Regions from separate parts of the Cellulomonas xiejunii genome, predicted to be linked through region 3. Evidence: riboswitches for the same ligand, from Rfam matches in the RefSeq annotation. Region 3 holds a riboswitch; each other region holds the start of a gene.
The links. Region 3 has a riboswitch for thiamine pyrophosphate ahead of thiD (bifunctional hydroxymethylpyrimidine kinase/phosphomethylpyrimidine kinase). Riboswitches for the same ligand answer to the same signal wherever they lie in the genome.
Positions count from the first base shown of each region.

Region 1: another riboswitch for thiamine pyrophosphate. It lies ahead of NP048_RS01280 (thiamine ABC transporter substrate-binding protein); the one in region 3 lies ahead of thiD (bifunctional hydroxymethylpyrimidine kinase/phosphomethylpyrimidine kinase).
Region 2: another riboswitch for thiamine pyrophosphate. It lies ahead of NP048_RS15475 (ABC transporter substrate-binding protein); the one in region 3 lies ahead of thiD (bifunctional hydroxymethylpyrimidine kinase/phosphomethylpyrimidine kinase).

Region 1 covers NZ_CP101987.1:272,999-283,015, reverse strand. Annotated here, with positions in the region: gene NP048_RS01295 (SRPBCC family protein) at 1-457, opposite strand, end outside; gene NP048_RS01290 (ABC transporter ATP-binding protein) at 512-1,603, opposite strand; gene NP048_RS01285 (ABC transporter permease) at 1,600-3,330, opposite strand; gene NP048_RS01280 (thiamine ABC transporter substrate-binding protein) at 3,333-4,433, opposite strand; TPP riboswitch at 4,511-4,634, opposite strand; gene NP048_RS01275 (DUF4235 domain-containing protein) at 4,780-5,049, shown strand; gene NP048_RS01270 (phytoene desaturase family protein) at 5,067-6,527, shown strand; gene mnhG (monovalent cation/H(+) antiporter subunit G) at 6,547-6,933, opposite strand; gene NP048_RS01260 (MrpF/PhaF family protein) at 6,930-7,481, opposite strand; gene NP048_RS01255 (Na+/H+ antiporter subunit E) at 7,478-8,053, opposite strand; gene NP048_RS01250 (Na+/H+ antiporter subunit D) at 8,050-9,651, opposite strand; gene NP048_RS01245 (Na(+)/H(+) antiporter subunit C) at 9,648-10,017, opposite strand, start outside.
Region 2 covers NZ_CP101987.1:3,352,991-3,363,007, forward strand. Annotated here, with positions in the region: gene NP048_RS15440 (alpha/beta hydrolase) at 1-241, opposite strand, end outside; gene uxaC (glucuronate isomerase) at 630-2,102, opposite strand; gene NP048_RS15450 (LacI family DNA-binding transcriptional regulator) at 2,334-3,320, shown strand; gene NP048_RS15455 (mannitol dehydrogenase family protein) at 3,317-4,825, shown strand; gene NP048_RS15460 (hypothetical protein) at 5,056-5,502, shown strand; gene NP048_RS15465 (ABC transporter ATP-binding protein) at 5,572-6,372, opposite strand; gene NP048_RS15470 (ABC transporter permease) at 6,365-7,135, opposite strand; gene NP048_RS15475 (ABC transporter substrate-binding protein) at 7,132-8,151, opposite strand; TPP riboswitch at 8,294-8,387, opposite strand; gene NP048_RS15480 (ArsR/SmtB family transcription factor) at 8,509-8,844, opposite strand; gene NP048_RS15485 (SRPBCC domain-containing protein) at 8,841-9,311, opposite strand; gene NP048_RS15490 (AEC family transporter) at 9,490-10,017, shown strand, end outside.
Region 3 covers NZ_CP101987.1:1,769,319-1,779,335, forward strand. Annotated here, with positions in the region: gene NP048_RS08105 (ExeM/NucH family extracellular endonuclease) at 1-3,723, shown strand, start outside; gene NP048_RS08110 (LLM class flavin-dependent oxidoreductase) at 3,795-4,868, opposite strand; gene NP048_RS08115 (hypothetical protein) at 4,980-5,471, shown strand; gene NP048_RS08120 (TrpB-like pyridoxal phosphate-dependent enzyme) at 5,514-6,824, opposite strand; TPP riboswitch at 7,021-7,120, shown strand; gene thiD (bifunctional hydroxymethylpyrimidine kinase/phosphomethylpyrimidine kinase) at 7,109-8,602, shown strand; gene NP048_RS08130 (HAD family hydrolase) at 8,607-9,233, shown strand; gene NP048_RS08135 (DsbA family oxidoreductase) at 9,244-9,996, opposite strand; gene NP048_RS08140 (quinone oxidoreductase family protein) at 9,993-10,017, opposite strand, start outside.

The DNA.
Region 1 (10,017 bases), 1.5 Mb from region 3:
GGAACAGCAGCGGGTCGCTGCGCGTGCCGGCGTCCATGCCGTGCGACACGAGCGTCACGCGGTCCTGGCCCGGGTGCACCTCGAGCGCGAACGCGAGCTGGTGGACGAACTGCATCCAGCCCTCGTCCACCTCGTCGAAGACCCCGTCGAACGTCGACAGCCCGTCGTGGCTGGGCCGCGTCACCGCGACGTGCGTGCGGGCGGGCTCGTCGTCGCGGGCCGTGACGGTCAGCCGGTCGTGGTTGCGCCACGACAGCGAGCGCGTCGTGCGCCCTTCGGCGTGGTGGTGCACCTCGTGCGCGTCGTCCACGAAGATCTCGCGGATCTCGGCGTCCAGCCCGTCGTGGTCCCAGCCGAACCACCTGCGGACGAGGCGCGGGTCGCGCAGGTGCTGCCACACGGTCGCGACGGGGGACTCGATGTCGACGGAGACGACCTCACGACGCTCGAAGGCCATGGCGTTCACCTCGCTGCTCTCGGTGGGACGGGACTCCGCTGTCCCTTCCCGACGTTAGCCGGGCAGCCCCGCCACCGCAGCGGAATCGACGCGCAGGGGGACGCGTGTACCGGGTGCGCACGTCCACCCGGCGGGCGCGAGCGCGCTCAGGCGTCCGACCGCGTCGACGTCGACGACCACCTCGGTCCGCCCGCGTCGCGAGCGCAGCACCTCCACGACCCCCGTGACGCCCGGGCCGGCGTCCCCGGACGCCGCGAGGCGCGGGGACGCCTCCGGGGACAGGTCCGGGGCGACGACGAACGCACCCGCCGCGAGCGCGAGCACCCCGCCGGCGGGCAGCAGCGCGACGCCGGCGTCACGCGCCGCGTCGACGAGCGCACGCACGGCGGTCGGCACGTCCGCGCCGGGCGCGGGCACGTCGACGAACGCCTCGTACCCGAGGAACGCCGCGACGCGCCGGGACGCCGGGCGCGCCCACAGCGCACCGGGTGCGGCGACCTGCAGCAGCCGGCCCGCATCCATCACGGCGACGCGGTCGGCGACGGCGAACGCCTCGTCCTGGTCGTGCGTGACGAACAGCGCGGTCGTGCCGGTGGCGACCAGGACGTCCCGCAGGTCGAGCGCGAGCCGCTCGCGCAGGGCGCGGTCGAGCGCGGACAGCGGCTCGTCGAGCAGCAGCAGGCGGGGCCGGGGCGCCAGGGCACGCGCGAGGGCGACGCGCTGGCGCTCGCCACCGGACAGCGTCGCGACGTCCCGACGCTGCGTGCCGGGCAGACCGACGAGGTCGAGCAGCTCGGCGACGCGGGCCTCGCGCGCCGCGCGGTCACGCCGCTCGGGCAGGCCGTACGCGACGTTGCCGGCCACGTCCCGGTGCGCGAAGAGCTGCCCGTCCTGGAACAGCAGGCCGAACCCGCGCCGGTGCACGGGCACGTCGACGACGGACACCCCGTCCCACGCGACGTCGCCGCCGCTCAGCGGCTCGAGCCCCGCGACGGCGCGCAGCAGCGAGGACTTGCCGCACCCGGACGGCCCGAGCAGGGCCACGACCTCACCGGTCGGCACGGCGAGGTCCACGCCGTCGACGGCCGGCCCCGCCGCACCCGCGTACCGCACGACGACGTCGGCGACCTGCAGACCGTCGCTCACCACGCACCTCCGATCCCCGGGCGGCGCAGCCGCTCGCACACGGCCACGACACCCGCAGTCAGGGCGGCCAGCAGCACGGACGCCGCGAGCGCGGCCCCGTAGTTCTCGGCGCCGGGGCGGCCCAGCAGCCGGAAGATGACGACGGGCAGCGTCGGCTCCTGCGGTCGCGCGAGGAACGACGTGGCACCGAACTCCCCCAGGGACACCGCGAAGGCGAACCCGAGCGCGAGGCCCACGGCCCGCAGGGCGACCGCGAGGTCCACGGTGCGCAGCACGCGGCCGGGCGCCGCACCGAGCGTCGCGGCGACCTCCCGCTGGCGCGGGTCGATCGCGCGCAGCACGGGCAGCACGGTCCGCACGACCAGCGGCACGGCGACGACCGCCTGCGCGACGGCGACCAGCACGGGTGAGGCGCGCAGGTCCACCGGCAGGCCCAGCGGCGCGTCCATGGACACGAGGAACCCGAACCCGACGGTCACGGCCGACACCCCGAGCGGCAGCATGAACAGCGCGTCGAGGCCGGCGACGGCGCGGCGGGCCGACGGGGTGCGGGGGCGCCGCGACACGACGAGCGCGACGAGCCCGCCGACGACCAGGGCGATGAGCGTCGCGTCGACGGCCGTGCGCACGGACGTGCCGGCGGCCTGCCACGCGGACACCGCGAGCGTGTCCTGCGGGACGCCCAGCGCGGCGTAGTTGTCGAGCCCCCAGCCGCGCGGCGTGCGCAGGGAGCGGATCACGAGGTTGAGCAGCGGCAGCGCGAGCAGGCCGCCGGCGGTGACGACGGTGACGACGACGGCCACGGCGTCGAGCGGGTCGCGCAGCCGCACCGGGTGGGCCGTCACGGACGGGACCCCGAGCGTCAGCGCACGCTCCGTCCGGGCGCGCGCGCGGCCGGCGAACGCCAGGGCGCCGACCACGACGACCAGCTGCACGACCGACAGCACGGCTGCGGCCCGCAGGTCGAGGAACTGGGTGGTCTGGATCCAGATCTCCGTCTCGACGGTCCCGTACCGGCGTCCGCCGAGGACGAGGACGGTCCCGAACGCCGTTGCGCAGAACAGGAAGACCAGGGACGCGGCCGACGCGATCGCGGGGCCCAGCGCCGGCAGGGTGACGGTCCGCAGCACGCGCCACGGGGACGCCCCGAGCGCCCGGGCCGCCTGCTCGGCGCGGGGGTCGAGCCTCTCCCACATGCCGCCGACCGTGCGCACCACGACCGCGTAGTTGAAGAACACGAGCGCCAGGACGATCGCGGCGAACGTGCCGTCCAGGCCCAGCCCGCCGAGCAGGCCGCCGTCGACCAGCAGCGAGCGGAACGCGACACCGACCACGACCGTGGGCAGCACGAACGGCACGGTGACGAACGCGCGCAGGGCGCCGCGCCCCCGGAACCGGCAGCGGTACAGCAGGTACGCGCCGGGGATCCCGAGCAGCACGGCCCCGGCCGTGCCGAGCGCGGCCTGCGCGAGCGTCTGGCCCACGACGCGCCACGTGCGCGGGCGCGCGAACACGTCACCGAACCCGCCGAGGTCGAGGCGGCCGTCGGTGAGGAACCCCCGCCCGACGATCTCCAGGACCGGCCACACGAAGAACGCCGTGAGGAACAGCAGCGGTACCCCGACCGCGAGCGCCCACCCCGCCCGGCCCGGCCACCGCCGGGGCGGGCGCGCCGACGGACCCGCCGCGGTGCGCGCGGCGGGTCGGTCGGCGAGGGCGGTCGGCACGGTCAGCCGATCACGGTGTCGGACCACTGCGTGAGCCAGCGCTCCCGGTGGGTGGCGATGTCCGCGGGCGCGACGTCGAACGGCGCGTCCGCCAGCGGCGCCCAGCGCGTCCAGTCGTCGGGCAGCTCGACGGCCGAGCTCACGGGGTACATGTACATCGACGCGGGGACGTCCGCCTGCACCTCGTCGGACAGCAGGAAGTCGAGGAGCCGTGCGGCACCCTCGGGGTTGGCCGCCCCGGCCAGCACCCCGGCGTACTCGACCTGCCGGAAGCACGTGTCGAGCAGGGCACGGGTCGTGGGCGCGTCGCCGCCCTCGGGGACGGTGAACGGCGGCGACGACGCGTAGGACACGACCACGGGACGCGGCCCGTCACCTCCGCCGGCGGTGAAGTCCGTGTAGTACGCCTCGGTCCAGCCGTCGGCGACCTTCAGCCCGTTGTCGCGCAGGCCGGCCCAGTAGTCGACCCAGCCCTCCTCGCCGAACGCCCCGACGCTCGCGAGCAGGAACGCCAGACCCGGGGAGGACGTCACGGGGTCCGGCACGACCACGAGGTCGCGGTACGCCGGGTCGAGCAGCGAGTCCAGGGTCGTCGGCTCGGGCACGCCCTGCTCCGCGAACCACGCGGTGTCGACGTTGAGGCACACGTCACCGAAGTCGATCGCGGTCAGCGCACCGGCGTCGTCACCCGGGACGGCGTACGCGGCCGCGTCGGTGGCCGCGGGAGCGGTGAGCTCGGACGCGACGACGACGCCCTCGTCGAGCGCGCGCGACGCGAACGCGTTGTCGATGCCGTAGACGAGGTCGCCCAGCGGCGCGTCCTTGGTGAGGACGAGCTGGTTGACCAGCGCGCCGGAGTCGGCCTGCTGCACGACCTGCACGTCCAGGCCGCTGTCCTCCTCGAACTGCTCGAGCAGGCCCTCGGAGAGCGCGAACGACTCGTGGGTCACGAGCGTCACGGACCCGGCGCCGCCGGGGGTCGCGTCGGGCGTCGCACCTCCGGTGGCGGAGCACGCGGTCAGCGTCAGGAGCGCCGCGCACGTCGCCGCACCGAGCGCAGCGCGGCGGACGTCCGGGGACCTGCGAGGGCTGGGGGTGGCCATGTGGTGGTCGTCCTCCGTCAGTCGTCGGAGGGGTCCCGTACCGCCACCCGTGGCGCAGCCACAGGTGAGGGCACGGGAGGAGAGAAAGCCCGACTCCCTACGCCGGTATCACCCGGATCAGGTTCGAGGGTCTGCGGCGGTCCGCACTCTCAGCGTCCGTCCCGCCGTCACCGGCGGGTCGACGCTCCCCTGTCGTTCGCGACGATCCTAGCCCCGGACCGCCCTTCCCGAGGGCGGTCCGTCGACGGCGCCGCGGAGCGGGTGGACCGATCTCGAACGCCCCGTCGACCTGTGCGTTCGGCTCGCGACCGGTAGCGTCGTCCCGGACCCACACACAGGAGGTGCCATGTCGGACGACGGGCAGAAGCAGTCGATGACGGCGAAGATCGTCGGTGCGGGTGTCACCCTCATCGCGGCGTGGGCCGTGCAGAAGATCATCAACGCGGCCTGGAAGAAGGCGAAGGGCCACGAGCTGCCCTCGCCCGACTCGACCGCCGACGACATCAAGTTCAGCGAGGTCGCCGCCGCCGCCGCGATCAGCGGTGCCGCCATCTCGCTGTCCCGCGTCCTCGCGACGCGCGGCGCCGCGAAGCTCGCCGGGCGCGCTCGCCACTAGCGCTCCGGCGCCCCGCCATGGACGTCGTCGTCGTCGGTTCCGGCCCCAACGGTCTTGCCGCTGCGGTCACGATGGCTCGTGCGGGCCTGTCGGTCACGGTGCTCGAGGCCCAGCCGACCGTGGGCGGCGGCGCCCGCACGCTCGATCTCGGCCTCGCCGACGGCGTGGTCCACGACGTGTGCTCCGCCGTCCACCCCATGGCGTGGGCGTCGCCGTTCTTCCAGGCGTTCGGGCTCGAGCGGCGCGTCGACCTGCTGGTCCCCGAGGTGTCGTTCGCGCAGCCGCTCCCGGGCGGCCGCGCCGGCCTCGCCTGGCACGACCTCGACCGGACGGTCGCCGACCTGGGTGAGGACGGCCCGGCGTGGCGCTCGCTCGTCGGTGAGCTGTCGCGACGCAGTCCCGACGTCGTGCGCGCGGCGCTGTTCGACAAGCGCACCCTGCCCGCCGGGCTGCTGCCCGCCGGGCTTCCCGGTGCGCTGCGGTTCGGCCTCGGCGTGCTCGAGCAGGGGACACCCGCCTGGGGCGCACGGTTCCGCGGCGACGTCGCCCCGGCCCTGCTGACCGGGGTCGCCGCGCACGCGATCTCTCCCCTGCCCAGCCCCGCGGCCGCCGGGACCGCGCTGCTGCTGGCGACGCTCGCCCACGTCGGCCAGGGGTGGCCCATCCCGCGGGGCGGGTCGGGTGCGATCGTGCAGGCGCTCGTCGACGACCTCGCCGCGCACGGCGGCACGGTCGTCACGGACCACCCGGTGCGCTCGCGCCGGGACCTGCCCCCGGCCGGCTGCTACCTGTTCGACACGACGCCGCGCGGTCTCGTGGAGGTCCTGGGCGACGAGCTGCCCGCGCGCCGTCGCGCGGCGCTCGAGCGTTACCGGCACGGGAACGCCGCGGCCAAGGTCGACTTCGTGCTGGACGGTCCGGTGCCGTGGGCGCACCCCGACGTGGGCCGGGCGGGCACCGTGCACGTCGGAGGCACGCGGACGGAGATGGCCCGCGCCGAGGCCGACGTGCACGCGGGGCGGCACGCCGAGCTGCCGATGGTGCTCGCGAGCGACCCGTCCGTCGTCGACCCGGGCCGCGAGCACGCCGGGCTGCGGCCGCTGTGGACGTACGCGCACGTGCCCGCCGGGTCGGACGTGGACGTGACGGAGGGGGTCACGCGGCACGTCGAGCGCTACGCGCCGGGCTTTCGCGACGTCGTCGTCGCGTCGCGGTGCGTCCCCGCCTCGCAGATGTCGCACCACAACGCCAACTGGGTGGGGGGCGACATCGCGACGGGGGCGGTCGGCCTGCAGCAGATGTTCGCGCGGCCCACGGCCGCGCTCGACCCCTACGCGGCCGGCGTCGCCGGGGTGTACCTGTGCTCCGCCGCGACCCCGCCGGGTCCGGGCGTCCACGGTCTCGGCGGGTGGTTCGCCGCGAGCCGCGCGCTGCGCCGCGAGTTCGGGATCCGCGTGCGATCGGTCTTCGCGAGCTGAGGCTGCTCGGACGACCCGCTCAGACGTCCTCGTCGCGGCGCGGTCCGCCCGACTGGGTGTCGTCCAGGTCGCGCGACAGCTCGTCGACCACCAGCAGATCGTTGCGGACCTTCCCGGTGCGGAAGCCCGCGCGCCCGACCATGTGCGCGGCGACCGGCGCCGTCAGCATCTGGAAGACCGCGACGAGCACGAGCGCCCACACCGCGCCGCCCTCGCGCAGGCGCAGCGCCAGCCCGATCAGCACGAGCACCAGGCCCAGCACCTGCGGCTTGGTCCCGGCGTGCATGCGCGCCAGCAGGTCGGGGAAGCGCAGGGCACCCACGCCTGCGGCGAACGCGAAGAACGCACCGCCCAGCAGGCAGATCACCGAGACGACGTCCGCCGCCGTCTCCCACACCGGCGTCATCGCGCCTCCTCGTCGGCCGGACCACCGTGGTGCTCGTCGTCCGGCTCCGCCTCGATGGTGTCCCGCGAGCTCGGGGCCACGGCGTCCTCGGCCGCACGGTTCTCGTCCTCGACCGCCCGCCGCTCGTCCTCAGCCGCGCGCCGCTCGTCCTCGGCCACGCGCACCTCGTCCTCGACGGCCCGACGACGCCGGCGGCGAGCCTCCTCCTCCTGCTGCTCGAGGCGGCGCTTCTCCGCCTCCTCGGCGGCGACCTCCTCGCGCGTGCGGACGCGGCCCTCGCCCTCGGGCTCGACGGCCGCGAAGCGCGCGACGGTGACCGACCCGACGAACCCGACGAGCGAGAGCACCACGAGCAGCGGCACGACGTCCGCGCGTCGGAAGTACGCGGCGTACAGCGCGACGCCGGCGATCATCGTCGTGACGACGATGTCGAGCGCGACCGTGCGGTCGAGGATCGACGGGCCCTTCTCCGCCCGCACGATCGCCAGGGCGGCACCGAGGGTCAGCAGCACGCCGCCGACCACGACGACCACGTCGATCGGGCTCATCGTGACGCCACCTCCCGGTCACGGCCCCGGCGCTGCAGACCGGCGTCCGCCAGCTCCTCGTCGGACGCGAGCGCCCGCAGCACCCGCGCCTCCTGGTCGAGGACCGACTGCCGGGCCTTCTCGACCCCGCCGCTGGTCTCCACGTCGAGGACGTGCACGTACAGGCGACCCGTGAGGCGGTGCGCCTCGACGATGATCGACCCCGGCACGAGGGACACGAGCTCGGCCGTCATGGTCAGGTACAGGTCGGAGTGGCTGCGCAGCTGCACGCAGATGACCGCACCCCGCGGCGTGTACCGGGGGCGCAGCGCGACGATGCTGACCTCGAACGACGCCCTGACCAGGTCGAGCGCGAACCGTCCCAGCAGGACCAGCAGCCCGAGCGGGTGCACGCGTCCGCGGAAGTCGACGGGAGTCATCCGCAGGCCCACCGTCACGAGCAGGCCGAGCAGGGCGCCGTTGACGATGTTGCCCCAGGTGACGTCGCCCCACAGCAGCACCCACACGACGGTGAGCCAGGCGATCGTCGCCCACTGGAAGCGCCAGCCGGTGCGGCGCGGGTGCAGGCTCATCCGCCGACCTCCGCGTCCTGGGGCGCGTCCTCGGTGGTGTCCTCGGTGGCGTCCTCGGTGGCGTCCTCGGCCGCGCGCTGCGACTCGCCCTCGCCGCGCTGACCGTCGGGCAGGACGGCCTCGATGTACGGCCAGCGGGACTGCAGCGTCTGCGCGGCGCGGCCCGTGTACGCGTACAGCGGACCGGCGAAGACGGTCAGCGCGAGGCTGAACACGACGAGCGCCGCGGTCGGCGCGACCATCATGACGGGCACGCGGTTGGCCGGCAGCTCCTCGGGCGGGCTCTGCCAGAACGCCTTGTTCCACGCCTTGATCAGCGCGTACAGCGTCAGCAGCGACGTGACGACGGACCCGGCGACGAGCGCGTACGCCACCGGCGTCCCCACCTCGACACCCGCCTCCAGCAGCCCGACCTTGCCGAGGAACCCGGAGAACGGCGGGATCCCGCCCAGGTTCATGGCGGGCACGAAGAACAGCACGGCCAGGACCGGCGTCATCTTCGCGAGGCCGCCGAGGCGGTCCAGCGACGTCGTCCCGCCGAAGCGTTCGACGAGGCCGACGACGAGGAACAGCGCCGTCTGCACGGTGATGTGGTGCGCGACGTAGTAGATGGCCGCGGTCCAGCCGTGGACGCTGCCGAGCGCGATGCCGAACATCATGTACCCGATGTGGCTCACCAGGGTGAACGACAGCAGACGTTTGACGTCGTCCTGCGCGACGGCACCGAGGATGCCCACGAGCATGGTCGCCAGCGCGACCCACAGCAGGATGTCGTCGAGCTGCCCGCCGGGGAACAGCAGCGTCTGGGTGCGGATGATCGCGTAGACGCCGACCTTGGTGAGCAGGCCCGCGAACACGGCCGTGACGGGTGCCGGAGCCGTCGGGTAGGAGTCCGGCAGCCAGGACGACAGCGGGAACACGGCCGCCTTGATGCCGAACGCGAGGAGCAGCATCGACTGCAGCACGAGCCGCACGCCCGGGTCGATCTCCTGCAGCCGGATCGCGAGCTGTGCGAGGTTCACCGTGCCGACGGCCGCGTAGATCGCGGCGATCGCGACGAGGAACAGCACGGACGACAGGATCGCGACGACGACGTAGATCGTGCCCGCGCGGATGCGCTCCGTCGTGCCGGACAGCGTGATGAGCACGTACGACGCGGCCAGCAGGATCTCGAAGCCCACGTAGATGTTGAACAGGTCCCCCGACAGGAACGCGTTCGCGACGCCCGCGGACAGCACGAGGTACGTGGGGTGGAAGATCGAGATGGGCGCGAAGCGCTCGCCGTCCTCCCGGCCCTGTGCCAGGGAGTAGACGAGGACGCACAGGATCACGACCGACGACACCGTGAGCATCAGCGCCGACAGGCGGTCCGCGACGAGGCTGATCCCGACGGGCGCCGCCCAGTCGCCGACCTCGACGACGACCGGCCCGGCGTCCGCGATCACGAGCAGCGTGGCCGACACCGCGGCCACGAGCGTCAGCGTCACGAGCGTGACGATGCGCTGCAGGCGCGGGCGGCGGTACAGCGCGAGCGCCAGGCCCGCGGCCGACAGCGGCAGCACCACGGGCAGGGGGACGAGCCAGCTCCAGTCGGTCATCGTCCCTCCTCCCGGTGCGTGTGGTCGGTGCGTGGCGGCGGCGGCTCTGACGGTGCGTCGTCGAACGCGCCGCCCTCGTCCATCTCGTCACGCGCGGTGGCGGCCTCCTCGTCGAGCGTCTCGCCGTCGGACTCGGTGTCGGCGTCCTCGAAGGCGCGCTCGTCGCGCGCCGCGAGGCGCACGATGCGGCGGTCCTCGACGTCGTCCTGCACCTCGTCGTGACGGTGCAGCTGCCACGACCGGTAGGCCATCGCGAGCAGGAACGCGGTCAGCCCGAGCGTGATGACGATCGCCGTGAGGATGAGGGCCTGCGGCAGCGGGTCGCTCATCGGCCGGTCGGACGCGACCCCGATGATCGGCGGCGCC
Region 2 (10,017 bases), 1.6 Mb from region 3:
CGAGGTCGCCGTACGCGAACCCGCCGCCGTGGGCCCACACGAGGCCCGCCCCCGACGTCGGCCGCGTCGTCGGCCGGTACAGCCGCACGGCGACGGGCCCATGGGGTCCGTCGACCGCGAGGTCCTCGACGTGGACGTCCGGCAGTCGGTACCCGGCGCCGAGCGTCGCGGTACCGGCAGCCCACGAGTCCCAGTCGGTGACGGTGGTGAGCAGGTCGGTGATCAGCGGGTGGATCGGCATGGTGGCCGATGCTCGCACACCCAGGCCCTCACACCATGGGACGACGTGCCCGCACCCCCGACCGCTGGACCTCAACCCCCTTGAGGCGTGAGAGCGCAATCCAGTCACCCCACCGCTGGGTCACCCCCGAACCTCTCCCCCATGTGAGGCGTGAGAGTGCAATCCAGTCACCCTGCGTCGCTCGATCGCACTCTCACGCACCCGGGGGTGACTGGATCGCACTCTCACGCACCTCCCGGGTGACTGGATTGCACTCTCACGCACCACTGGGGGTGACTGGATTGCGCTCTCACGCACCACTGGGGGTGACTGGATTGCACTCTCACGCACCACTGGGGGTGACTGGATTGCACTCTCACGCACCACTGGGGGTGACTGGATCGCACTCTCACGCACCTGGGGGGTGGGGGTGGTCGGGGGTGGTGGTCTGGCGGGCGTACGCGGCGCGCGGCAGGCCGTAGGCCAGGTCGACGGCGGTCTCGAGGGCCTCGTCGAGGTCGAGGCGGTGCTCGACGACGAGCCGCGCGAGGAAGCCCGCGTCGACGCGCCGCGACAGGTCGTGCCGGGCCGGGATCGAGAGGAACGCGCGGGTGTCGTCGACGAAGCCCGTGGTGTTCGCGAACCCCGCGGTGTCGGTGACGGCCTCGCGGAACCGGCGCATGCCGTCGGGGCTGTCGAGGAACCACCACGGCGCACCCAGGCGCACCGCCGGGTACACGCCCGCAAGCGGCGCGAGCTCGCGGCTGAACGTGTCCTCGTCGAGCGTGAACAGCACGAGGCGCAGGTTCGGGTGGTGGCCGAAGGCGGACAGCAGCGGACGCAGCGCGTGCACGTACTCGGTCGCGACCGGGATGTCGTACCCCACGTCGTGCCCGAGCATCGCCATGACGTGCGGGTCGTGGTCGCGCAGCGCCCCGGGGTGCAGCTGCATGACCAGACCGTCCTGCGTGGACATGCGCGCCATCTCGAACAGCATGTGGGCGGAGAACGCGCGCGCCGCGGCCGGGTCGACGTCGCCGCGCAGCGCGGACGCGAACACGGCGGCCGCGTCGGTCTCGGCCATGGGCGTCGTGTCCGCGAGCACGTGCCCGTGGTCGGTCGCCCGCGCGCCCGCGTCGACGAACGCCCAGCGGCGCGCCTCCAGCGCCCGCAGGAAGTCGCGGTAGGAGCCGATCGCCACGCCCGCGCGGTCGCCCAGCAGCGCGACGTCGTCGACCCAGCCGGGCCGGTCGACGTGCAGCACCGCGTCCGGCCGGAACGTCGGGACGATCCGCTCGCCCCACCCGCGGGCCGCGAGGTCGGCGTGGTCGGCCAGGTCCGCTGACGCGGGATCGGTCGTCGCGATGATCTCGATGCCGAACCGGTCCAGCAGCGCGAGCGGCCGGAAGCCCGGCTCGGCGAGGCGCTCGGCGATCGTGTCGTACGCGGCGTCCGCGGTGGCGGCGGACAACCGCTCGGTCACGCCGAGCACCTCGACGAGCACGTGCTCCATCCAGAACCGCGTGGGCGTGCCGCGGAAGAGGTGCCAGTGCGACGCGAACGCCCGCCAGATCTCGCGCGGGTCGCTCTGCACCGCGCCGCCGTCACGGCGCGGCAGGCCGAGTGCGTCGTGCGGGACGCCCTGGGAGACGAGCATGCGCACGAGGTAGTGGTCCGGCACGACGAGCAGCGAGGCGGGGTCGTCGAACCGCTCGTCCCGTGCCAGCACGCCGGCGTCGACGTGACCGTGCATGGACACGATCGGCAGGTTGCGGGTCGCGTCGAGGATCTGCCGGGCGACCGGGCGGGTCACCGGATCGGCCGGCAGGGCACGGTCGGGGTGCAGCGCCCAGCGGGGGGCAGCGGCTGCGGGGTCGGGCATGGGATCCTCCAGCGCCGGGCCGCAGCGGCGCTGCGGCGCTGCCACGGTGCGGACGACGGGGTCGCCCACCACGGTGAATACGTTTGCAGGCAGACCATGCCACCCGTGCAGAGCGGATGCAAGGACAGTCGGGGCACGTTGCACCTCGGCGGTGCGCCATGATGAAATCGGTTTCATCGTCTGCCCCGGTGCCGCCGCGGCGGACGCGCCCCGACGCCGACAGGAGTCCCGATGGCCGTCACGCTGCGCGACGTCGCACGTGCTGCGGGCGTCTCCGCCGCGACCGCCTCGCGCGCGCTGTCCGCCCCGCACCTCGTCGCACCCGAGCGCCGCGAGCTGGTGCGCCGCGTCGCCCGGGAGCTCGGCTACCGCCCCAACCGGGCCGCGCGCGAGCTCATCACCGGCCGCAGCGGGTACCTCTGCCTCGTCGTGCCGGACCTGGAGAACCCCTTCTTCGCCGCCGTCGCCAAGGCGGTGCAGTCCCGCGCCCGCGCGTCGGGCCACGCGGTCGTGGTCGCGGACGCCGAGGAGGACCCGCTGCTGGAGGCCGAGCTCGTCGCCCAGCTGGGCGCACAGGCCGACGGCGTGCTGCTGTGCTCGCCGCGCATGTCGGACGACGACCTCGCGACCGTGGCCGCCGTCGGCCGGCCGGTGCTGCTGGTCAACCGGGAGGGCGCCGGGCTCCCGTCCGTGGCCGTCGACAACCGCGGCGGCGTCCGCCAGGCGGTGCGGCACCTGCACACGCTGGGGCACCGCCGGGTCGCGTACGCGGGTGGGCCGGCCGGCTCCTGGTCCGACGCGCGTCGCCGCGACGGACTCGAGGCGCTGGACCTCGACGTCGAGCTGGTCGACCTGGGGGCCCACCCGCCCGCGTTCGCCGGGGGCGTCGGCGCGGCCGACCTGGTGATCGCGAGCGGGGCGACGGCCGTGCTCGCGCACAACGACCTCATGGCCCTCGGCATCGTCGACCGGCTGCGGGCGCGGGGCCTGCGCGTCCCCGACGACGTGTCGGTCGTCGGGTTCGACGACGTCCCCGTCGCGACCCTCGTCACCCCCGCTCTCACGACGGTGGCGATGCCTCTCGCGCGCCTCGGCCGCACCGCCGTCGACCTGCTGCTGGGCCCCCGGGACCCGGACGCGCCGACCACCCTCCTGCCCGTCGAGCTCGTGGTTCGCGGCACCACCGCACCCCCTCCCCACCCCCCGGAGCCCCGATGACCCTGCCTCGCCTGTCCGCCACCACGTGGGCGGACCGCGTCGCGCACGGCCTTCCCGACGGGGTGCAGGGCCCGCCCGTGGACCCCGACACGCTGACCGTGGGCCAGGTGCACCTCGGCATCGGCGCGTTCCACCGCGCGCACCAGGCCGTGTGCACCGAGGACGCGGCGGCGGCGACGGGCGAGACGGGGTGGGGTCTGCTCGGCGTGACGCAGCGCAGCCCGCGGGTGGTCGACCAGCTCGGTCCGCAGGACGGCCTGTACGGCGTGCTGACCACCGGCGCGCGGACCACGTCGCTGCGCGTGGTCGGTGCCGTGCGGGCCGTCGCCTACCCGGGCCGGGACACCCCGTTGGTGCTCGCCACGATCGCGGCACCCACGACGCACGTCGTGACGCTGACGGTGACGGAGAAGGGCTACCGGCGCGCGGCCGACGGCCGGCTCGACACCGCCGCGCACGACGTGGCTGCCGACCTGGGGTCGGCGGCGAGCGAGCTCGTCCGCGACGACGAGGCCGCGACGCTCACGCCGATCGGCATGCTCGTGCGCGGGCTCGTCCGGCGGTACCGCACGTCCCGCGCGCCGCTGACCGTGGTGTCCTGCGACAACCTCAGCGACAACGGCGCGGTGCTCGCGAGCCTGGTCGGGCAGGCGCTGGCGGCCGTGCCGGGCGCGGACGACGTGGCCGCGTGGGTCGCGTCGTCCGTGCGCTTCCCGTCGACCATGGTCGACCGGATCGTGCCCGCGACCACCGGCGCGCACCGCGCCGAGGCCGCCGCGATGCTGGGCCTGCGCGACGCGGGCCTCGTCGTCGGCGAGCCGTTCTTCCAGTGGGTCGTCGAGGACGCGTTCGCCGGCCCGCGTCCCGCGTGGGAGCTCGCGGGAGCGACGCTGACGCACGACGTCGCACCGTTCGAGCGCGCCAAGCTGCGGATCCTCAACGCGACGCACTCCGCGCTGGCGTACCACGGCGCGCTGCGCGGGCACGCGACCATCGCCGAGGCGGTCGCCGACCCCGACCTGGAGGCGCTCGCCCGCGCGCTCGTCGACGAGGACGTGCTGCCCACGCTCGTCGCGCCGGAGGGCCTGGACCTGGACGCGTACCGCGACGAGGTGCTGCACCGGTTCGCCAACCCCCGCACCGGGCACACGACCGTGCAGGTCGCGATGGACGGGTCGCAGAAGCTGCCGCAGCGGCTGCTGGGGACGGTCGCCGACCGGCTCGCGGCGGGGGTCGTGCCGCACGCCGCGGCGTACGCGGTCGCGGGGTGGGTGGCGTACGTGCAGGCCGCGGCCGCGGGCGACCTGGTCGTGGACGGCCGCCGGGTGGAGCTCGACGACCCGATGGCCGCACGGCTGGCCGACGCGGTCGGCGGCCCGGACCCCGTCGGGCGGCTGTTCGCCCTGGACGAGGTCTTCCCCGGTCCGATCGCCTCGTCGACCGCGTTCCGTGACGCGGTCGCGAACGCCGTGCAGGGCCTGGCCCCCATCCCCGCCGCTCGCTGACGCCGACGCCTTCGAGGACTTCGTCGGCACGTCGTCCGAGGAGTCGACGCTCGACTTCGTCCCCTTCACCCGACCGAGGAGAGCTGGCAGCAGGGTGACGACGTCGTCCAGTGCGTCATCACCCACCCCGAGGGCGGTTTCACGGGGTCCATGCGGGGCTCGGCGGCCGGTGTGCGACGGGACCGCGTCGGTGCGCCTGTGTCGATCTGCTGGTGTGGGATCGTCAGGTCATGGAGATCCTGCCCGGGGTGGGCGTCGACGGGGTCAGCATCGGTGACGCCCGTGAGGACGTCGCCGTGCGGCTCGGGCCGCCCGTGCATGAGGGCGACGGCCACCGCGACGTGTACGCGACCACCCCGGCGCTCGTCGTCGACTACTCGGACGACGACCGGGTGGAGATCGTGCAGGTGGCGTACGGCGGTCAGGGCGACGGCAACGAGGTGTTCTTCGACGGCGTGCAGCTCACCTACCGCTTCCTCGACGAGGTGGTCGCCGACCTCCTGGCGCGCGGCTACGAGTACACGCCGTCGGACATCGGGGTCGACTTCCGCGTGGGGTTCGCCCTGTTCTCCATGGGCTCGCTGGACCCGGCGCTGCTGGATCCGCAGGCAGGCGACGACGAACGTCTCGTCGTCGAGGGCGTGAGCGTCGCACCGTACGAGTACCTCGTCGGCTAGTGCCGGGCGGGCCCGGTCCGCCGGCCGAACCGCGCCATCCGCGACGGCAGGCCGCGCGGCCCACCGCCGTCACGGGTCGTGACGCGCACGGTCCGGTTCCGCGTCCGCGACCCCGAGCGCGCCCAACCCGGTGAGCACGCTGTGCTCGACCGCGCGCGCCCCCGCACCGGGACGGGTCGGGTGCCGCGGGCGGGGGTCGTCCACCGGGTGACGCGCCGCGACGCGGGCCGGCTGCCCGGACAGGCGCACGACCTGGTCGGCGAGGGCCACGGCCTCGCGCACGTCGTGCGTCACCATGACGACGGTCCAGCGGTGCTGCGCCCACGTCGCCGCGAGCCAGCGCTGCAGGTGCAGCCGCGTCAGGGCGTCGAGCGCACCGAACGGCTCGTCCAGCAGCAGCAGGTCACGCCCCTGCGCGACCGTCCGGGCCAGCGCGGCGCGCTGCCGCAGGCCACCGGACAGCTCCGAGGGGCGCGCGTCGGCGTGGTCGGCGAGGCCGAACTCGACGAGCAGGTCCCGCACCCGCTCGCGTGCGTCACGTCGGCGCACGCCCTGCACCTCGAGGCCGAGGGCGACGTTGTCGAGGACCGTGCGCCACTCGAGCAGCAGGTCGTCCTGCGCCATCCACGCGGCCCGTCCCGGGACGCCCGTGACGTCGCAGCCGTCCAGCAGCACCTGTCCGCGGTCGGGGCGACGCAGGCCGGCGACGACCCCGAGCAGCGTGCTCTTGCCGCACCCCGAGGGCCCGACGACGCACGTGAACGACCCGCGGGGCACGGCCAGGTCGACGCCGGCGAGCACCGGCCGCGGCCCGTCGGCGGCCGGCAGCGCGAGGTGCACGTCGCGGACCTGCAGCAGCGCGTCAGCCACGCCGCACCCGCCGCGCACGGCCCCACGGCACGACGACGCGCTCGACCGCGCAGGTCAGGGCGTACAGCGCGAGGGTGAGCGCGGCGCACGCCCCGACGGCGGCGAGCACCAGGTCGGTGCGGAACGCGGCCCGCTGCATCGTCATGTACGTCCCGAGGCCCTGCACGGCACCCGCGTACTCCGCGACGACGGCCCCCACCACCGCGTACGTGACGCCGATCCGCAGCGCCGTGAAGAACCGCGGCATCGCGGCGGGCAGCCGCACGTGCACGAACTCCTGCCACCGGCTCGCGCCCATCGTCGCCAGCAGCGCCGACGCCCCGGGCCCGGCCGCCGCGAACCCCTCGACGAGCCCCAGCGCGACGGGGAAGAACGTCACGAGCGTCACGACCAGCACCTTGGGCGCCAACCCGAACCCGAACCACAGGACGAGCAGCGGCGCGACGACCAGCACCGGCACGGTCTGCGACGCCACCAGCAGCGGCACCACACCCGTCCGCAGGCGCGGCAGCCGGTCGAGCGTGACGGCCAGCGCCCACGCGACCGCCACCGACACCGCGAACCCGACCAGCGTCACCGTGAGCGTCGCGCCCGCGTGCGTCGCGAGGGCGTCCCGGTGCGTCCACGCCTGCTGCGCGACCCGGGCGGGGGACGGCAGGAGCCGCGGTGCGACGTCGCCCGTCGCGACGACCACCTGCCAGACGCCCAGCAGCGCGAGGCCACCGACGCCCACGGCGAGCGCACGCCCTGGCACGTCCGTCACGGCTCGCCGCCGAGGTCGACGTGGAAGGTCGACCAGTCGGGCCGGGTCGTCAGGACGTCCCCGTCGGGTCCGGCCAGCAGGCCCTGCTCGAGCAGGAAGTCGCCGTAGCCGGCGAGCTGCGCGGTCTCGATGCCGCCGACGGTGCCGTCGGCGGCGCGCATGTACTCGGCCGCCAGCAGACGCTGGCTCTCGACGACCATGCCGGGGTCGGCGAACGCGTCGGGGTGTGCGGCGACCAGCAGCTCCGCGGCCTCGTCGGGGTGGTCGGCGGCGTACTGGTAGCCGCGCCGCAGGGCGTCGACGAACGCGGCGGCGACCTCCGGCTCGTCGGCCACCCAGGAGCGGCGGGCGTCGACGAGCACCGCGTACGCGTCGGGGAACCCGTAGTCGGTGTACCGGAAGTACCGCAAGGGTGTGCCGACGCGCTGCGCCGCGAGCCCCTCCCACGCGACGAACGGGATCGCGACGTCGGCCTCCCCCGCGTACAGGGCGGCGTAGGCGCTGGTCCCCAGGGTCACGGCCGTGACGTCACCGCGCCCGCCGTCGGCGCGGATCACCGCCTGCAGCAGCGGCACCTCCGCCGGTCCGCCGAACCCCGCGTAGACGCGTCCGTCGAGGTCCCGCGGGCGGGTGATCGTCGCGTCGTCGGCACGCACCGCGATCGCCGACGCCCAGTGCTGCAGCGGGGCCAGCACCGCGACCACGTCGGCGCCGGCCGCCTGGGCGAGCACCGAGTCCCCGTGGAAGCTGATGCCCGCCTCGGCGGCACCGGCGTCGATCAGCGCGTCCGGCTGGACGTCGGTGTACGGCAGCACCTGGACGTCGAGGCCGGCGTCGTCGAACCAGCCCTGGGCGAGCGCGACCTCCAGGCCGGTGTGGTTGGTGTTGGGCGTCCAGTCGAGCGCGAACCGGACGACGGGACGGTCGGCGTCGGTGGCCGCTCCGTCGGCACAGGCGGCGGGCAGGAGCGCGGCGGCGAGCAGGGAGGCGGCGAGCGCGAGGCGGTGGCGTGTCATGGGGTCTCCAGGAGGGCGTGCGAGATCGCCGGACGCGTGGGCGACCGGTGGGCCTGCGGAGCAACGCGCGGCGGGCGCGTCGACGTCAGGGGGTGAGACGCCCCCGGCGACGGTGCGGGTGGGCGTGCAGCGGTGGACGCATGGGAGACATGCGCGACATCCCTTCGCTAGTGCGACCTAGATCAGGTTCGACGGGTGTGATCTCAGCCGCTGGTGCGGCACCCCGTGTCACGACGTCTGTGACGCTACGCGCGCGTCGCACGGCCCCGGGTGGTCGTCCGCACTGTGGTCCGGGTCCCCGGGCACGCCGATGAGCGCGGACCGCGGACGGTCCGCGCTCGGCGGTGGGTGGCGCCGTCAGCGCGGCGGGGACTCCGCGAGACGTGCGATCGCGGCCAGGCGCTCCTCCCAGCGCGCGCCGACGGCCTCGAGCGTCCGCGCGAGCAGCCCGAGGCGCGCACCGACGGCGCGGTAGCGCACCTCACGTCCGGCGCGCACGGGCTCGACGAGACCCACCTCGGCCAGCACGGCGAGGTGCTTGGCGATCGCCTGCCGCGTCACCGGCAGGCGCTCGGCCAGCGCCGAGGCCGACGCCTCCCCGCGACCGACCTCGGTGAGCACCTGCCACCGCGTCTCGTCACCGAGGGCGGCGCACACCGCGACCACGTCGGTCGTGCCGGTCGCGGACGTCACGCCGCGACCCCGTCGCGCACCAGCCGCACGAGCTCGTCGAGCTCGGACGTCCAGCCGTCGCGGTGGTCCGCGAGCTGGCGCAGCCGCTCGTCGCCGAGCTTGTCGAACCCGGTCTCGACGACCGTGAGCAGCGTCCCGTCGCCGTCGGGCTCGAGCGTGAAGGTCACGGTCAGGGCGGTCGCGTCCGTCAGGTCACCACCGCAGCCGGGCCACGCGAACGCGAAGCGGCGGGGCGGGTCGTACGCCTCGATCCGCACGGGCACGTCGTCCTGACCGTCCCACCCGAGGGTGCCGGTCGCGCCGACGCGCAGGTCCGGCAGCGAGGCCCGCTGGCCGAACCACTGCGCGACGAGGTCCTCGCGCGTGAGGACCTCGAAGACGCGGGCGGGCGGGGCGTCGACGCGGACCGTACGGGTCACGGTCGACGTGGGGTCGTCGACGAGGGCGGTGGTCTGGTGCTGGGTCATGGCGATCTCCTTCGTGCAACTCGTCCGTTGCAGAACAGCGTGCACCGGTTCCGGCGAAATCGCAACCCTTCGGTTGCACCTCGCTGTCGCGCTCCGGTTCCGGGACCTGGTCGCGTGCGAGGATCGAGGACGTGACACCGAGCGCCTCGCTGTCCGCCGCCGGTCGGCGGACGCGCTGATGGCAGCCGTCCTGTCCGCGCTGGGCACGATGGGCGCCGTCGTCGCCCTCGGCTGGGTGCTGGGACGGTGGCGCGTGCTGGGCGAGCGGGCCGCGCCGGTGCTGGCGCGCGTGGTGTTCGCCGTCGCGGCGCCGGCGCTGCTGCTCGCGACCGTCGCGCGCGCCGACCTGCACCTGCTCGTGTCGCGCACGGCCGTCGTGACGTGGTCGTGCACCGCGCTCGTGGCCCTGCTCGCGGTCGTCGTGCTGCGCCTGGTGTGGCGCCGCTCCCCCGCGGACGTCACCGTGGGCACGCTGTCCTCGTCGTACGTCAACGCCGGGAACATCGGCCTGCCGCTGGCGGTGTACCTGCTCGACGACCCCGTCGCCGTGGTCCCGACGCTGCTGTTCCAGCTCCTGGTGCTGGCGCCGGTCGCGTTCGCCGTCCTGGACGCGCACCCCGCGGGCTCGCACGCCACCCCCGCGCGCCGGGAGGGCAGCCCGGTCCCCGTCGGGCTGCGGGTCGCGGCGGTCGCCCGACGCACGGTG
Region 3 (10,017 bases):
ACCGGCAACGGCGGCCTCACGCCGCCGTACGTCTCGCTCGACAACCCGGTGCGTGTGGGGTCAGCCGTGCAGGTCACGGAGCCACTGGTCGTCGACTACCGCAACAACACCTGGAAGCTGAACCCCACGGCGCCCGTCGTCGCGGGCGGCCCGGCGCCGGTCACGTTCGAGGACGACCGTCCCGCGGCTCCGGACGCCGTCGGCGGGGACCTGTCCGTCGCCTCGTTCAACGTCCTCAACTACTTCACGACGCTCGGTGACATCACCGCGTCGTGCGTCGCCTACCGGGACCCCGCGGGCGAGCCGGTGACGGTCCGTGAAGGGTGCGACCAGCGCGGGGCGTGGGACGCGCAGGACCTCGAGCGGCAGCAGACCAAGATCGTCGCCGCCATCGCGGCGCTCGACGCGGACGTCGTCGGTCTCATGGAGATCGAGAACTCGGCCCGCGTCGACGGGGTCGCGGACGAGGCGGTGGCCACCCTGGTCGACGCGCTCAACGCCCACGTCGGCTCGGAGCAGTGGGCTTACGTGCCCTCGTCGAGCGAGCTGCCGCCGGCGGCCGACCAGGACGTCATCACCAACGCCATCATCTACCGGCTCGCGGCCGTGACCCCCGCCGGACCGTCCCGTGCGCTGGGCGACCAGAGCGGCGACGGCCAGGCCTTCGGGAACGCCCGCGAGCCCATCGGGCAGGTCTTCGCGCCGACCAGCGGCGGGGAGTCGTTCCTGGTCGTCGTCAACCACTTCAAGTCGAAGGGCTCGCCGGGCCCCTGGCCGGGTGACGCGGACGCGGGCGACGGCCAGGGCACGTCGAACGAGTCCCGCGTGCGGCAGGCGACGGCGCTGCGCGACTGGGTGCGCGACGTGCAGGGCGACACCGAGGCGGTCGCGCTCGTCGGTGACTTCAACGCGTACACGCGTGAGGACCCCCTGCAGGTGCTGTACGACGCCGGCTACGTGGACGCCGTGGTGGCACTCGCGCCGGGCCAGTACAGCTACTCGTTCGGCGGTCTGTCGGGATCGCTGGACCACGTGCTCCTCAACGAGGCCGCCGCTGCGCGTGCCACCGGCGCGGACGTCTGGGAGATCAACGCCCCGGAGTCGCTCGCGCTGGAGTACAGCCGGTTCGGCTACCACGGCACGACGTTCTGGGCGCCGGACCCGTACCGGTCCTCGGACCACGACCCGGTCGTGGTGGGGCTGACGGCCGGTGACGCGAACGCAGGCCCGGTCGACCTGACGTTCCTCAACATCAACGACTTCCACGGCCGCATCGACGCGAACACCGTGAAGCTCGCGGGGACGGTCGAGCAGCAGCGCGCGGCGGCGGACGGGCCGGTGGCGTTCCTCTCGGCGGGGGACAACATCGGTGCGTCGCTGTTCGCGTCCGCCGTGCAGGACGACCAGCCGACGATCGACGTGCTCAACGCCCTGGGGCTGGGCGCGTCCGCGATCGGCAACCACGAGCTCGACAACGGGTACGACGACCTGGTGGACCGGGTCATCGCGGGCGGGCAGAACGCGGCCTTCCCGTACCTGGGTGCCAACGTGTATCTCGACGGCACCACGACCCCCGCACTCGATGAGTACGCCATCCTCGAGATGGGTTCGGTCATCGTCGGTGTGATCGGCGCCGTCACGCAGGAGACCCCCACGCTCGTGCGGCCCGACGGGATCGCGGCGCTCGACTTCGGTGACCCGGTCGAGGCCGTCAACCGCGTCGCGGCGCAGCTCACCGACGGCGACGAGGCCAACGGCGAGGCCGACGTGATCGTGGCCCAGTACCACGAGGGCGCCGGCGCCGGCACGCCCGACGGCGCGACCCTGGAGGAGGAGGTCGCCGCAGGCGGCGCGTTCGCCGAGATCGTCACCGGGACGGATGCCGCGGTCGACGTGGTCTTCACCGGGCACACGCACAAGCAGTACGCGTGGTTCGGGCCCGTCGGCGACGGCGGGGACACCCGTCCGATCGTGCAGACCGGCTCGTACGGCGAGTTCCTCGGCAAGGTCGTCCTGACGTACGACCCGGCGACGGACGAGGTCACGGCCGCGGTCGCCGAGAACGTGGCGCGCACGACGACGCCCGATGCCGAGCTCGTCGCGGCGTACCCGCGCGTGGCCGCCGTCGCGGCGATCGTGGCCGACGCGCTCGCGTTCGCGGCACAGGTGGGGTCCCAGCCGGTCGGGTCCGTCACGGCGGACGTGACGACCGCGTTCAGCGGTGGGTCGTACGTCGACGGCGTGTACGTCGGGTCCGCACCGGGGACGACGACCGGCCGGGACGACCGCAGCCGTGAGTCGACGCTGGGGTCGCTCGTCGCCGACGCGCTGCTCGACTCGCTGTCGGCACCCGAGCGCGGCGGCGCCCAGATCGGTGTGGTCAACCCCGGCGGGATGCGTGCCGAGCTGCTGCACGCGCCCGACGGCACCATCACGTACGCCGAGGCGAACGCCGTGCTCCCGTTCGTCAACAACCTCTGGACGACCACGCTCACGGGCGCCCAGGTGGTGACCATGCTGGAGCAGCAGTGGCAGACCGACGAGGACGGCAACGTCCCGAGCCGGCCGTACCTGCAGCTCGGGCTCTCGGACAACGTGGCGTACACGTACGACGCGTCGCGCGAGCTGGGCGACCGGATCACGTCGGTCACGGTCGACGGCGAGCCCATCGACCTCGACGCGCCGTACCGCATCGGGACGTTCTCGTTCCTCGCGCAGGGCGGGGACAACTTCCGGGTGTTCACGCAGGGGACGCAGACGGCCGACTCCGGCCTCGTCGACCGTGACGCGTGGATCGCGTACCTGCAGGCGAACCCGGGCATCGCGCCCGACTTCGCGGAGCGGGCCGTCGCGGTGCCGGCGCTCGCGGACGCCGTGGCGGCGGGCGGGCAGCTGACGTTCACGGTCGGGGGGATCAACCTCACGAGCCTGGGCGCACCGCAGAACACGTCGGTCGAGGTGCGGCTCGGTGACGACGTGCTGGGCACCTTCCCCCTCGTGCAGGGGGAAGGGCCGGACGCCGCAGCCGAGGTCACGGTCACGGTGCCCGCCGGCCTCGCGCCCGGTGCCCACACCCTGACGGTCGTCGCAGCCCCCAGCGGGACCACGGCGACGGTGCCGTTCACGGTCGAGGAGGCGTCGACCGGGTCGTCGACGACGCTGAGCGCCTCGCCCACGACGCAGGTCTTCGGGACACGGGGGACGCGGGTCCGGCTGACCGCGTCGGTCGAGTCGGAGGCGCCGGTCGCCGGCACCGTGCAGTTCGTCGCCGGCGAGGAGGTGCTGGGCACGTCGACGCTGCGTGACGGCCGCGCGGTGCTGACACTTCCGGCGGACACACCCGTCGGCACGTACGAGGTCGTCGCCCGGTACGCCGGGACCGACGCGGTCACCGGTTCGCAGTCCGCGCCGGTCACCGTCACGGTGGTGCGCGCGACCAGCAGGACGTCGCTCGACGTCCTGCAGTCGCCGCTGCCGCGGCTGATCCCGTCGGTGTGGGTGGCGACCGTCGGGCTCGACACCGCGCGCCTCCCGCAGGGGCGGGTGGAGCTGCGTGAGGGCGAGCGTGTCGTCGCGCGGGCGGACGTGGTCCTCGGCCTCGCGATCGGGACCGTGCCCCGCGGCATCGGCTCGGGGACGCACCGGCTGACGGCGGTCTTCGTCCCGGACGCACCGGACGAGGTCGCGGGCAGCGCGAGCCGGACGGTCTCGGTGCGCGGCTGACGCGGGCTGACGTCGGACCGACGCGGGCCCGGCCGGAGCGATCCGGCCGGGCCCGCGTCGTGGCGGGGTGGTCAGGCCGGGACGGGCTCGCGCAGCAGCCCCAGCAGGCTCTGGCCCACGCGTGCCGTCTCGTGCAGGTACGGGGTGTCGGACAGCACGAAGTGCGTGACCCCCAGGTCGCGGTAGCGGCGCAGCGCGTCGGCGACGTCCTCGGCGGACCCGACGAGCCAGGTCGTCCCGGCGCCGCCGCCGCCGTACCGGCCCGGTGCGGTGTACAGGCAGGAGTCGAGGACGTCACCGCGCGCGGCCAGGTCGAGGAGCCGTTGCTGCCCGACTGCGCGGCGCCGCAGCGGGTCGGGTCGGGCGCCGGCGTCCTGGGCCATGCGCGCGACCTTCGCCTCGGCGTCGTGCCACGCCTCCTCGGACGTGTCGCGCACGACCGTCGTGATGCGCAGGCCGAACTCCAGGGGCGCGTGCCGGCGCTCGACGTCGTCGCTCAGCGCGCGCAACCGTGCGATGCGTTCCGCGACGCCGTCGAGCGGCTCCCCCCAGAACAGCTGGACGTCGGCCTCCGCGGCGGCGACACGCTCGGCGGCGGGTGATGCGCCGCCGAAGTACAGCCGCGGGTGCGCCCGGTCGTCCGTGGCGACCGGGCGCGGGGCGAGGGTGGAGTCGTCGACGCGGTAGTGCTCGCCGTGGAAGGTCACGCGCTCCTGCGTCCACAGGCGGCGGACGATGGCGAGGAACTCCTGGGTGCGTCCGTACCGCTGCGCCTGGTCGCCCGCGGTGTCGCCGTACTGCGCGACACCGTCGTGCCCGCTGACGATGTTCACCAGCAGGCGGCCGCCCGACAGCCGGTCCAGGGTCGCGGCGGCGCTCGCGAAGTGCGCGGGCTGCCAGTACCCGGGCCGGATCGCGACGAGCGGCTGGAAGGTCGTCGTGCGTGCTGCCAGCGCGGTGGCGACCGTGAACGTGTCGGGACGGCCCCAGCCGGTGCCGATGAGCGCACCCTCCCAGCCGTGGGCCTCCGCGGCGAGCGCGAGTTCGGTCGACAGGTCGAGGGAGCCCCAGCCGTCGGTCGTGTCGTCACCGCGGTGGCCCGGCTCGACGGTGTTGGGGATGTACCAGAGGTAGTGCGAGCTCATGCGGGCTCCCGGTGTGCGCGGTGAGGTGTCCCGGAAAGATAAGCAGACAAGCCCGGTAGGTTTAAGACCGTGCCCACGTTCCGGTCACCCGGGGGCCGACGCCCTGCCAACATGAGCGCCATGACCGAGGACGGCATGCGGGCGATCACGATGACACCGCAGCTCCTGCGCGACATGACCCGCGACGTGGCGACGCTCCTGCTGCGCACCCGGCATGCGGTGGCGCTGTGGGGTGTGATGGCGCTGGCGATCGTGGTCGTGACGCGCCCGACGGACGCGTTCGCTGCCGTCGTCGTGTGCGTGGCGGTCCCCGCGCTCGCGCTCGCGATGGTCGTGGGGACCCGGCGTTCCGTGCGCCGGGCGCTCGTCGCCGCGTTCGCACCCGGGACGACCGTCTGGGCGCGGGTCGAGCCCGACGCGCTCCGCATGAGCGGCGCGCTGGGCTCGTCGCAGACGTCGCTGAGCGCCTACCGGGAGGTGCGCGTCCGTGGCTCCGCCGCGGTGCTGCGGCTGCGCGGCTCGAGGACGTTCGTCGTGGTGCCGAGCGCGCTGCTGACGGACGAGGACCTCGGGTTGCTCGGCGCGGCCGTCGTCCGAGACTGAGGGGCGGGTCCCGGCACCGGCCGGCACCCGCCCCCCGGCCTGTCAGACGTAGTCGTGGTAGGCGGGCAGGTCGAGCACCCCGTTGCCGGACAGACCGACGAGGATCGTCTCGTCCGTCGTCGCCGCTCGCGCGTGCGCCAGGGCCCCGGCGAGGGCGTGCGTCGACTCCGGCGCCGGGATGATGCCCTCGGCACGCGCGAACTCGATGCCGGCCGCGAAGGCGGCGTCCTGCTCCACCGCGATGGCGTCCATGAGTCCCAGCGCGTACGCGTGCGACACCATCGGCGCCATGCCGTGGTACCGCAGACCACCCGCGTGGATGGGCGGCGGCACGAAGTCCTTGCCCAGCGTGTGCATCTTCAGCAGGGGCGTCAGGCCCGCGACGTCACCGAAGTCGTACCGGTACTCGCCCTGGGTCATCGACGGGCAGGCCGCGGGCTCGCACGCCACGACGCGCGTCGTGGCCCCGTCGCGCAGGTTGCGCCCGAGGAACGGGAAGCTCAGCCCGGCCAGGTTGGACCCGCCGCCCGCGCACCCGAACACGACGTCCGCCGTCTCACCCAGCTCGTCGAGCTGCGCGAGCGCCTCCTGCCCGATGACGCTCTGGTGCAGGAGCACGTGGTTGAGCACCGACCCCAGCGCGTAGTGCGCCTTCGGGTCGTTCGCCGCGACCTCGACCGCCTCGCTGATCGCCATGCCCAGCGACCCCGTGGTGTGGGGGTCGGCGGCGAGCATCGCGCGGCCGGCCGCCGTGAGGTCCGAGGGGGACGGGTGGCACGTCGCGCCGTACGTCTCCATCTGCATGCGCCGGTAGGGCTTGCCGTCGTAGGACGCGCGCACCTGCCACACCTCGCACCCCAGGCCCAGCAGCGCGCAGGCCATCGACAGCGACGCTCCCCACTGGCCCGCGCCCGTCTCCGTCGTGAGCCGCGTGGTGCCCTCGATCGCGTTGTAGTACGCCTGCGCCACGGCCGTGTTCGGCTTGTGCGAGCCGGCGGGCGAGCCGCCCTCGTACTTGTAGTAGATCTTCGCCGGCGTCCCCAGCGCGCGCTCGAGGCGTCGCGCCCGCAGCAGAGGTGCGGGCCGCCACAGCGCGTAGATCTCGCGGACCGTCTGCGGGATCTCGATCCACCGCTCGGTCGAGACCTCCTGCGCGATGAGCGCCATCGGGAACAGCGGCGCCAGGTCGTCGGGCGTCAGCGGCTCGCGCGTGCCCGGGTGCAGCGCCGGCGGGCAGGGCTCGGGCAGGTCGGCCGCGAGGTTGTACCAGTGGGTCGGCACGGCGGACGGCACCACGGTGCCGACCGGGTCGGTCAGCGGTGCGGGTCGGGTCGTGTCGTGAGAGGTGGTCATCTCGCCTCGCAGGTTCGGGCGCACGGGCGCGCGGGATCGGTGCGCAGGGCCGCCGCGCTGCCCCCTCCGTCGGCGACCAGCACCGCGAGCGTAGCGGCGGGGCGAGGTGCCGACGTCGGGATCGCCCGTGCAGCCCCGACCTGTCCGGGTGCCGAGACCGGCCCTCGGCGCGATCACCCGGACGGTCTAGGGTCGGTGACGAGACACGGGGTGCCCCGCACCGAGCAGGGCTGAGATCACACCCGTCGAACCTGATCTCGTTCGTACGAGCGAAGGGAATGTCCATGACGACGTCTGCCCTGGTCCCCGAGCGCGCCGCCAGTCGCGTGCGCGTGCTGTCGATCGCCGGCACGGACCCGACCGGCGGTGCCGGGATCCACGCCGACCTCAAGTCGTTCGCTGCGCACGGCGCGTACGGCATGGCGGTCGTCACCGCGCTCGTCGCGCAGAACAGTCACGGCGTGCGCGCCGTGCACGTCCCCGACGTCGCGTTCCTGCGCGCGCAGCTCGACGCGGTGAGCGACGACGTCACCGTGGACGCCGTCAAGATCGGCATGCTCGGAACGCGCGCCGTGGCCGACGAGGTCGCCGCGTGGCTGGTCCGCACGAAGCCGCCGGTCATCGTGCTCGATCCGGTCATGGTCGCCACCAGCGGGGACCGGCTGCTCGACACGGACGCCGAGGAGGCGGTGCGGCGGCTCGTGACGCGCGCCCACCTCGTGACGCCGAACCTGCCGGAGCTGGGGGTGCTGCTGGGCGAGCCGCGGGCCACCACGTGGCCCGACGCGGTCCGGCAGGCCCGGCGACTGGCGCGGTCGTCAGGGGCCACGGTGCTGCTCAAAGGTGGTCACCTCGACGGCGACGGCAGCCCCGACGCGGTCGTCGACGCGAGCACCGTGACCGAGCTCGACGCGCTGCGCGTCGCCACGACGAGCACGCACGGCACCGGGTGCTCGCTGTCGGCGGCCGTCGCGGCGCTGCGCCCTCGCCGCCCGGACTGGGTGACGGCCGTGCGGGAGGCCAAGCGGTGGCTCACGGGAGCGATCGCCGCGGGGGAGGCGCTCGCGGTGGGGTCGGGACGCGGCCCGGTCGACCACCTGCACCACGCACCCACCCTCGGTGCGCGGCCGTTCGGCGCCGACGCGTGGGAGCGAGCAGCCGACCTGCGCGCCGCGTGCGACGACCTGCCGTTCGTCCGCGGTCTCGCGGACGGCACCCTGCCGATCGAGCGGTTCGAGGCGTACCTGCACCAGGACGCGCTCTACCTCGCGCAGTACTCCCGCGTCCTGGCCCGTGCAAGCCAGCTCGCTCCGGACGCCGACGCGCAGGTGTTCTGGGCGCAGGGGTCCGCCCGGTGCCTGGAGGTCGAGAGGCACCTGCACGAGGAGCGGCTGGCCGGTGCCCGGTGGACGGGGCCCGCGGACCGGACGACCACCGGGTACGTCGACCACCTGCTCGGTGTCGCCCTGACGGGTTCCTACGCCGAGGTCGTCGCGGCGGTGCTGCCCTGCTACGTCATGTACGCGGACATCGGGGCACGGATCCTCGCGCGGGCCGGGGACCTGACCGGCCACCCGTACGGCGACTGGGTCGCGACCTACGGCGACCCTGCGTTCGCGCAGGCCGCGGCCCGGGCCACCGAGCTGGCCGACGCCGCTGCCCGCGAGGTGGGTGCCGCGACGCGGGCGCGCATGCTGGCGGCGTACCTGACGTCGTGCGCGCACGAGGTCGCGTTCTTCGACCAGGTCCGCGTGGCGGAGCCCGTGGTGGCAGTGTGAGCGGATGACCCTCGCGCACGTGCGTGCCGTCGTGCTGGACGTCGGGGAGACGCTCGTCGACGAGACCCGCGCGTGGACCCGGGCGGCGGGGGAGGTCGGCGTGACGCCGTTCGCCCTCATGGGGGTCCTCGGCGTCCTCGCCGAGCGGGGTGAGCCGGTCGCGCGCGTCTGGGACGTGCTCGGCGTCGAGCCGCCGGCGTCACGGCCGACGATCGGGCCCGACGACCTGTACCCGGACGCGCTGCCCACCCTGACGTCGCTGCGGTCGGCGGGGTTCGTCGTCGCGATCGCCGGCAACCAGCCCGCCGGCGCCGAGGACCAGCTGCGTGCCGCGGGTGTCGACCTCGACCTCGTCGCGTCGTCGGCGCGGTGGGGCGTCGCCAAGCCGGCCCCCGCGTTCTTCGCGCGCATCCTCAGCGAGCTCCGGCTCGCCCCCGAGCACGTGCTGTACGTCGGCGACCGGCTCGACAACGACGTGCTCCCGGCACGCGCCGCAGGCATGCGGACGGCGTTCCTGCGCCGCGGACCGTGGGGCTACCTCCACGCGTCGCGCGCGCAGGTCGCGCTCGCCGACCTGCGTGTCGCCTCGCTGACCGAGCTGACGGACGTGCTGCTCGCGGCGCGCCGCTGACGGTTGGCGGTCAGCAGCCGTCGTCGCTGCAGGTGTCACCGGTCGGTGCTGCCGCGAGCGGGTTGGCCTCGCGCCACCCGGCGTCGAGCAGCTGCGCGAACACCTCGGCCGGCTGGGCCCCGGACACCGCGTACTTCCGGTCGACCACGAAGAACGGCACGCCGGTGACGCCGAGCGCGCGGGCGGTCGCGAGGTCCTCACGGACGGCGTCGGTCGCCGCGCCGCCGGCGAGGGCCGCTGTGACGCGTGCGTCGTCCCAACCGTGCGCCGCGAACCCGGCCCGCGCCGCGACCGCGACGAGCGCGCCGTCCGCGCCCAGGTCGACGCCCCGCTCGAAGTGCGCGGAGAACAGCGCCTCCATGGTCGTCTCGACGAGTACGCCACCTCCGGCCTCGCGGGCCAGGTGCAGGAGGCGGTGGGCGTCGAACGTGTTGAAGGCGAGCGTCTGCGCGAAGTCGTACCGCAGGCCCTCTCCGGCGCCCACGGAAGCGACGTGCGCGAACATCTGCTCGACCCGCTCGCGGGGCAGGCCCTTCATCTCGACGAGCGCGTCGATCTCCGGCCGCCCGGGCCCGGCGGGGGTCTCGGGGGAGAGCAGGTAGGACCGCCAGTGCACGTCCACGTGGTCGCGGTGCGCGAACTCGCGCAGCGCGGTGGCGAACCGGCGCTTGCCGATCCAGCACCAGGGGCACGCGACGTCGGACCACACCTCGACGGTCACGGTGCGGGGTGGGGCGGTGAAGACGGGGTTGTCGAGAGTCACGGGAGCAGCAGGACCTTCCCG